DNA from 2 places in the Bacillus nitroreducens genome. Region 1 is predicted to be linked to the other one. Evidence: a T-box and tRNA genes for the amino acid it is inferred to sense, from the RefSeq annotation. Region 1 holds a T-box; the other holds one or more tRNA genes.
The links. The T-box of region 1 lies ahead of leuS (leucine--tRNA ligase). A T-box ahead of a tRNA ligase gene usually reads a tRNA of that ligase, here a tRNA-Leu.
Positions count from the first base shown of each region.

Region 2: it encodes a tRNA-Leu, which carries the amino acid that the T-box ahead of leuS (leucine--tRNA ligase) is inferred to sense. The anticodon was not compared.

Region 1 is NZ_CAXHYI020000003.1:2,097,231-2,101,647, forward strand. It holds gene ACWPVE_RS14065 (IS1182 family transposase) at 1-29, shown strand, start outside; gene ACWPVE_RS14070 (multicopper oxidase domain-containing protein) at 267-1,304, opposite strand; T-box leader at 1,705-1,938, shown strand; gene leuS (leucine--tRNA ligase) at 2,009-4,417, shown strand, end outside.
Region 2 is NZ_CAXHYI020000003.1:778,476-782,892, reverse strand. It holds partial or broken gene ACWPVE_RS07660 (IS1182 family transposase) at 1-897, shown strand, start outside; gene cmpA (cortex morphogenetic protein CmpA) at 1,027-1,140, opposite strand; gene ACWPVE_RS07650 (SprT family protein) at 1,295-1,750, shown strand; tRNA gene ACWPVE_RS07645 (tRNA-Asn) at 1,877-1,951, shown strand; tRNA gene ACWPVE_RS07640 (tRNA-Ser) at 1,954-2,044, shown strand; tRNA gene ACWPVE_RS07635 (tRNA-Glu) at 2,054-2,125, shown strand; tRNA gene ACWPVE_RS07630 (tRNA-Val) at 2,184-2,259, shown strand; tRNA gene ACWPVE_RS07625 (tRNA-Gln) at 2,466-2,540, shown strand; tRNA gene ACWPVE_RS07620 (tRNA-Lys) at 2,583-2,658, shown strand; tRNA gene ACWPVE_RS07615 (tRNA-Leu) at 2,673-2,753, shown strand; tRNA gene ACWPVE_RS07610 (tRNA-Leu) at 2,771-2,857, shown strand; tRNA gene ACWPVE_RS07605 (tRNA-Arg) at 2,944-3,020, shown strand; tRNA gene ACWPVE_RS07600 (tRNA-Pro) at 3,029-3,105, shown strand; tRNA gene ACWPVE_RS07595 (tRNA-Gly) at 3,122-3,195, shown strand; rRNA gene ACWPVE_RS07590 (16S ribosomal RNA) at 3,275-4,417, shown strand, end outside.

The DNA.
Region 1 (4,417 bases):
TTGCCAACCACCTAGCCAAGCAAGGCTAGATGGTTGGGAGTGATATTTTCAAGATTTTTGATAAAGAATAATGTCAACTTACAACTACAAAAACCACCGAAAACAAAAAGTGTAGAGAAAAAATACCCCTTTCTCTACACTCTGAAGAATCTCATAAAAATGAGATTCTTTTTTAACTATTTTTCTATTTTTATGATACACTTATTTTAGACTTTTTGTTGACCTTGTAAAAGAGTGCCCTGTGTGCTTTTTTATAGGGTCTTTTTTTATTGTCCATCAGCTGTTACTTTTAATAATGCTACTGCTCCTTTTGTTGCATGGTTGAATTGGTGAGTAACAATTGAATATGTACCTTCTTCCGTAACTGTAAATTCAACTACAGCTCCACCGCTTGCAGGCAACATTACCGTTTGCAATCCTTCCATGTGGTTAGCGGGATTTCCATCGATATATACATCATCAAATATTGTACCAACTACGTGGAAAGAGCTTACTTCATTTGGACCAACATTATTAACATAAAGTCTTACCTTTTCGCCTACTTTTGCTAGTAATGGAGTTTCTTTTAATGAGAATGTGTCTCCATTCGTGTTTGGGTCGCCATCTTTAAGAGCTTTTGTAGAGAATACAACTTGGCTTGGTACACCGTTTGTCATGTCATGTAAATCGTTGTATTTATACCATTCGTTTTGAATGAGCAAGTATTCTCTATCAACCTCATGGTCTGTTGGATATCCATTCTTTGGTTTTACAATGATTGTTCCGTGCATACCGTTTGCGATATGTGATAAAACAGGCGCAGTTCCACAGTGGTACATAAATACCCCTGGCTTATTTGCTGGATAAGAGAATGTTCCAGTTTCATCTGGCATTACGTCAATAAACTTCTTTGAAGGTGCTGCGTGAACGGCATGGAAGTCCATGCTATGAGGAATGGCAGGGTCCATATTTTTCATAGTAAAGTTTATTGTGTCTCCTTCATTGACGACGACCACTGGTCCCTGTGCTTCTCCATTGAATGTCCAAGCTTTGTATATATATCCTTTGTCAATTTCAATATCCGTAATTTGGGCTGTCATTTCAACATTTACTTCATTTTCAGAAACTCTTTCTACTTTTAATGGGACAGGTTCCTGGTTGAGATCTTTGTGAGGAGCAATTATTTCACCTTGGCTTGATTCAGAACCAGCTGTTTGAGCTTCTACCTTTTCTTCTTTTATGGTCTCTTGACTACTACCACACCCTGATAAAATCATTGACGTTCCAACTAACGAGGCAAACAATAATTTAATTTTTTTGTTCATCATAAATCCCCCCTGAATATTTTGTTATTTGATTTCTACACCTTTATCATATTCGGAGGACATCTAATAAAAGGTGATTTAAATCACGCTTTATTACCTAAACTATGGACAGTTTGTGAAAAGGTGAGCATATAAGCACCATTCCAATAGTGACAAGGATTTAAAGGTCTTCAAAATGCGTTTATTAGTCAAGAAATCGTCACATAGATGACCATTTTTTTTGAGTATTGTAAGCCCAAACATTACTATTTTTTGTTTAAGAAAGTTGGCTATGTAATATACATTTTTAGATTAAATGAAAAGAGTGTTGGGTATAATGGTGGAGGAAAAGCCCAATTTTTCCTATTCTACTTGCAGTTTATTCACAAATTCTATACAATACTGAATATAATCAAAAAATATTGTAGCGTTGAAAAGGAGTAGTAATGTTCTAAATACGTTTAGAGAGTTGACGGGTGGTGAAAGTCAATCGTTGATGAACATGAACTCGCCTTAGAGCAATAAGCATGAACTGCATTGAATGCAAACTAGTGCTTGTCGTATGGTCCGCGTTAAGGATGAATGAAGTGAGTGCACAATTTGTCACTAATGTGGGTGGTACCGCGGGAAGAATACATATCCTCTCGTCCCTTTTGGGATTAGGGGTTTTTTGTTTTTTATATAAGATTATGTAAGGATTTGTATTTGATTAAGGAGGAAGTCTTATGAGTTTCAATCACCAAAAGATCGAGAAAAAATGGCAACAATATTGGGAACAGAACAAAACATTTAAGACAACAGAAGATAAAGGGAAGCGTAAATTTTACGCATTAGATATGTTCCCGTATCCTTCTGGTGCGGGACTGCACGTTGGCCACCCTGAAGGCTATACGGCTACTGATATCTTATCAAGAATGAAGCGAATGCAAGGGTACAATGTTCTTCACCCAATGGGTTGGGATGCATTCGGTTTGCCAGCAGAGCAATATGCATTAGATACAGGAAACGACCCTGCAGAATTTACCGAGAAAAATATCAATACCTTCCGTCGTCAAATTAAAGAACTCGGATTTTCATATGATTGGGATCGTGAAATTAATACAACTGATCCTAAATATTATAAATGGACACAATGGATTTTCATTAAACTATTTGAAAAAGGTTTAGCATATGTAGATGAGATTCCTGTAAACTGGTGTCCAGCATTGGGAACTGTACTGGCAAACGAAGAGGTTATTGATGGGAAAAGTGAACGTGGCGGTCACCCTGTTGAAAGACGTCCAATGAGACAGTGGGTACTACGTATCACGGAATATGCGGAGCGTTTACTTGAGGATTTAGAAGATCTTGATTGGCCAGAAAGCTTAAAAGAAATGCAGCGTAACTGGATTGGGCGTTCAGAAGGAGCACACGTTACGTTTAAGATAGATGGACATGATGACAATTTCACTGTGTTTACTACTCGTCCAGATACATTATTTGGTGCTACTTATGCAGTACTTGCTCCAGAGCATCCATTTGTTGAAAAAATTACAACTCCTGAACAAAAAGAAGCGGTTAAAGCTTATATCGATCAAATCAAGAGTAAGAGTGATTTAGAACGTACAGATCTTGCAAAAGACAAAACAGGTGTATTCACAGGAGCATATGCAATTAACCCAGTAAACCAAGAAAAAATGCCAATTTGGATTGCGGATTATGTTTTAATGAGTTATGGAACAGGTGCAATTATGGCTGTTCCAGCACATGATGAGCGTGACTATGAATTTGCTGTAAAATTTGGATTGCCAATTAAAGAAGTTGTAGCTGGTGGAGATGTTTCAAAAGAAGCATATACTGGCGACGGTGAGCATGTAAACTCAGACTTCCTAAACGGATTAAATAAAGAAGAAGCTATTACGAAAATGATTGAATGGCTTGAAGAAAATAAAGTTGGTAAAAAAGAAATTACCTACAAACTTCGTGATTGGTTATTTAGCCGCCAACGTTATTGGGGTGAACCGATCCCAATTATTCAATGGGAAGATGGAACAATGACTGCTGTTCCAGAGGAAGAACTACCACTTATGCTTCCAAAAACGAAGGAAATCAAGCCTTCAGGCACTGGTGAATCACCACTTGCAAATATTACGGAATGGGTAAATGTAGTAGATGAAAAGACTGGCAAAAAAGGTCGTCGTGAGACAAACACAATGCCACAATGGGCTGGAAGTTGTTGGTACTATTTACGTTATATTGACCCACATAATGACGAAGCTTTAGCAGATCCAGAAAAATTAAAAGAGTGGTTACCAGTTGATATTTATATTGGTGGTGCCGAGCATGCGGTTCTACACTTACTATATGCAAGATTTTGGCACAAAGTATTATATGATATCGGCGTAGTGACTACGAAGGAACCATTCCAAAAGTTATTTAACCAAGGTATGATTCTTGGTGAAGGTAATGAAAAAATGAGTAAGTCAAAAGGAAATGTTGTAAACCCAGATGATATCATTGAATCACATGGTGCAGATACACTTCGTTTATACGAAATGTTCATGGGTCCATTAGATGCTTCGATTGCTTGGTCTACAAACGGCCTTGATGGTTCTCGTCGTTTCCTTGACCGAATTTGGCGATTACTTGTCGATGACAATGGAAACATCTCATCAAAAGTTAAAGCTAATTCAAATGATACAACCCTTGAACGCGTCTATCATCAAACCGTGAAAAAGGTGACAGAAGACTACGAAGCATTACACTTTAACACTGCAATCTCACAATTAATGGTATTCATCAATGATGCATATAAGGCACCTGAATTACCAAAGCAATATATTGAAGGTTTCGTAAAATTACTTTCTCCAGTTGCTCCACACTTGGCAGAAGAGCTTTGGGAGAAACTTGGTCATACAGAGACCATTGCGTACGAATCATGGCCAGCATTTGATGAAGCAAAATTAGTTGAATCTGAAATTGAGATTGTTATTCAAGTAAATGGAAAAGTAAAAGCAAAGCTACATGTTCCAGCAGATGCTTCTAAAGAGGTTCTTGAACAAATTGCAATGGGTGCAGACCCAGTCAAAGAACAAATAGAAGGCAAAACAGTACGTAAGGTAATTGCAGTACCTGGAAAGCTTGTAAATATTGTA
Region 2 (4,417 bases), 1.3 Mb from region 1:
CCTAATAAAACTACAATTGATGCCCTAGAAGATGAAATTGAGTACAGTCAAAAACTTATAGATGTAATTGAGGAGGAAGAAACTCTTGTTCAGTACCCAAAAGTTAAGGAACAATTAAATTTATTGAAAGAAACTGTCGATGATGATATTGAACACTTACAGATTTCCGAGGACCAAGATGCAAAAATAGGGCACAAAAGCGATACTGCCTTCTTTGGATTCAAAACACATCTTGCGATGAGCGAGGAACGCATTGTCACAGCCGCGGCAGTTACTTCAGGTGAGAAAAATGATGGAAAACAACTTGAGACACTCATAGAAAAAAGTAAAAAAGCTGGAATAGATGTTGAAACAGTTATTGGTTATGCAGCCTACTCTGAAAAAGGAAATATTGAGTACACTGAAAAGAATGAAATAAAACTAGTTGCTAAATTAAACCCATCTGTTACTCAAGGTACTCGTAAGAAAGAGGATGTATTTGAATGTAATAAAGATGCTGGAATGTATGTCTGTAAGGCAGGACATATGGCCATTCGCAAAGCTCGACAAGGTAAAAAAGGCGTAGCTGCCAATCAAGTGGATACCTATTATTTTGATATCGAAAAGTGTAAACACTGTCCATTTAAAGAAGGTTGTTATAAGGAAGGTGCTAAAAGTAAAACTTATTCTGTTAGTATTAAATCAAATGTACATACTGAACAGATGGAATTTCAGGAAAGCGACTATTTTAAAGAAAAATCCAAAGAGCGTTATAAAATAGAAGCTAAAAATAGCGAATTAAAACACAGACACGGGTATGATGTAGCGAAATCCTCGGGTCTAATTGGCATGGAATTACAAGGTGCCATGGCGATATTTACGGTAAATATAAAGCGGATTTTAAAACTATTAGGGTAATAACCCAGGGTGAAATGGTATCATATGCATAAAAAAGACGACTTTTAATTCAAAAAATGAATTTTTAGTCGTCTTTTTTGATTTATCAATTTAATTACCTATAAAAACGTAAGTTTTTCAGCTGCCTCCTCACGAGCAGTGTTTTTTTCTATAAAAGTACCAGCACTGATTCAACAATTTAATTTGGTATCGATCTTTTTCGTAATAGGCACGTTTCATTTGGTTTTGAAGCCATATAGGCATATCCTATACCTCCTCGTGGATAAACTTAGGTCCTCAGATAAACATAATAAATGGTACTATAGAGATAAAGTAATCTATTAATTGGTTTGAGTATATATAATGTATGCAAACATAGTACGTCCTGTTCGAAAAGGATTGAAAGGAAGTAGAAATTGTGGAACAATTTGAACTTCAAAAAATTGTGGAGGAAGTATCTCTAGAGTATTTTGGTAAGCCATTTCTACATAAAGCCACCTTCAATAATCGATTGCAAACGACTGGTGGAAGATATCTGCTGAGAACACACAATATCGAGTTAAATCCAAAATACTATCAAGAACGTGGGATTGAAGAATTGGTTGGGATTATTAAGCATGAACTATGTCATTATCATTTACATATAGAGGGTAAGGGATACCGACACAGAGACCGTGACTTTCGAGAACTCCTAAAGGCAGTAGAGGCTCCTAGATTTTGCAAACCATTAGAATCTGTTTTGAAAAAGAAAAAATCAAAACAGTATTTGTATAGCTGTAAGAACTGCGGGTTAGGATATGTAAGGAAGAGAAGGATTGATACAAATCGATATGTTTGCGGCAAATGCTCAGGAAAATTATTGGAGATAAAATAAAAGTTGACTCTTCGTTTTGCGTGTGTTAAATTATAAAAGTCGCCGCAAAACGGTTGACTTTCTATAAAAAGAAGTTCTTGACAACAAGAAAATCTGTTTTTATAATAATACATGTCGCAACATTATTCCGCAGTAGCTCAGTGGTAGAGCTATCGGCTGTTAACCGATCGGTCGTAGGTTCGAATCCTACCTGCGGAGCCAATGGGGAAGTACTCAAGAGGCTGAAGAGGCGCCCCTGCTAAGGGTGTAGGTCGCGTAAGCGGCGCGAGGGTTCAAATCCCTCCTTCTCCGCCATTTTAATATGGCCCGTTGGTCAAGCGGTTAAGACACCGCCCTTTCACGGCGGTAACACGGGTTCGAATCCCGTACGGGTCATGCGATCATGGGATGTAGGGTTGATAAACTCCTACCTCCCATTTCTATCTCTTAAAACGGAGGATTAGCTCAGCTGGGAGAGCACCTGCCTTACAAGCAGGGGGTCGGCGGTTCGATCCCGTCATCCTCCACCATTTATGAATATAGTTGTATATTATACCGAAACGTACGGATAATAACCTGGAATAAGGAAAGGGATTATCTATTACTGAATCTCGTTGATATATAGTAACGCCAACTATATTCCGTAATATTTCCTTTTGGGATATTTCAAAATATCCTCTTGCTATGCAAGTTCATGAAGATACTTATAAGAAGAGGATTCATAATGAAAATTCATTGGGCTATAGCCAAGTGGTAAGGCAACGGACTTTGACTCCGTCATTCGTAGGTTCGAATCCTGCTAGCCCAGCCATTTATCCTTATATAGCAAGGATTATTATGCAAAAACATGTAGGAGCCATTAGCTCAGTCGGTAGAGCATCTGACTTTTAATCAGAGGGTCGAAGGTTCGAATCCTTCATGGCTCACCATTTTACTTAAATATGCGGGTGTGGCGGAATTGGCAGACGCGCTAGACTTAGGATCTAGTGTCTTTGACGTGGGGGTTCGAGTCCCTTCACCCGCATTAAGTTCTATCAACTTGCGGTCGTGGCGGAATGGCAGACGCGCTAGGTTGAGGGCCTAGTGGGAGTTGATCCCGTGGAAGTTCGAGTCTTCTCGACCGCACCAAAAAAAGTTTTTTAAAAAAGTACTTGCAATAATGCTTGTGAGATGTTATTATAGAAAAGTCGCTGATTTCAAACGACTTACAATATGCGCCCGTAGCTCAATTGGATAGAGCGTCTGACTACGGATCAGAAGGTTATGGGTTCGACTCCTTTCGGGCGCGCCATATTTTATCGGGAAGTAGCTCAGCTTGGTAGAGCACTTGGTTTGGGACCAAGGGGTCGCAGGTTCGAATCCTGTCTTCCCGACCAGACGAAATTAAATGTTGCGGGTGTAGTTTAATGGTAAAACCTCAGCCTTCCAAGCTGATGTCGTGAGTTCGATTCTCATCACCCGCTCCAATTTAGTTCTTTGAAAACTAAACATAATACAAGCGTCAACGTTAATTCTAAGTAACAAACTTATTGAGCAATCAATACTCTATTGGAGAGTTTGATCCTGGCTCAGGATGAACGCTGGCGGCGTGCCTAATACATGCAAGTCGAGCGAATCTAAGGGAGCTTGCTCCCAAAGATTAGCGGCGGACGGGTGAGTAACACGTGGGCAACCTACCTGTAAGACTGGGATAACTTCGGGAAACCGGAGCTAATACCGGATAACATATGAGACCACATGGTCTCATATTAAAAGATGGCTTCTCGCTATCACTTACGGATGGGCCCGCGGCGCATTAGCTAGTTGGTGAGGTAACGGCTCACCAAGGCAACGATGCGTAGCCGACCTGAGAGGGTGATCGGCCACACTGGGACTGAGACACGGCCCAGACTCCTACGGGAGGCAGCAGTAGGGAATCTTCCGCAATGGACGAAAGTCTGACGGAGCAACGCCGCGTGAGCGAAGAAGGTCTTCGGATCGTAAAGCTCTGTTGTTAGGGAAGAACAAGTATCGTTCGAATAGGGCGGTACCTTGACGGTACCTAACCAGAAAGCCACGGCTAACTACGTGCCAGCAGCCGCGGTAATACGTAGGTGGCAAGCGTTATCCGGAATTATTGGGCGTAAAGCGCGCGCAGGCGGTCCTTTAAGTCTGATGTGAAAGCCCACGGCTCAACCGTGGAGGGTCATTGGAAACTGGGGGACTTGAGTGCAGAAGAGGAGAGCGGAATTCCACGTGTAGCGGTGAAATGCGTAGAGATGTGGAGGAACACCAGTGGCGAAGGCGGCTCTCTGGTCTGTAACTGACGCTGAGGCGCGAAAGCGTGGGGAGCGAACAGGATTAGATACCCTGGTAGTCCACGCCGTAAACGATGAGTGCTAAGTGTTAGAGGGTTTCCGCCCTTTAGTGCTGAAGTCAACGCATTAAGCACTCCGCCTGGGGAGTACGGTCGCAAGACTGAAACTCAAAGGAATTGACGGGGGCCCGCACAAGCGGTGGAGCATGTGGTTTAATTCGAAGCAACGCGAAGAACCTTACCAGGTCTTGACATCCTCTGACACTCCTAGAGATAGGACGTTCCCTTCGGGGACAGAGTGACAGGTGGTGCATGGTTGTCGTCAGCTCGTGTCGTGAGATGTTGGGTTAAGTCCCGCAACGAGCGCAACCCTTGATCTTAGTTGCCAGCAT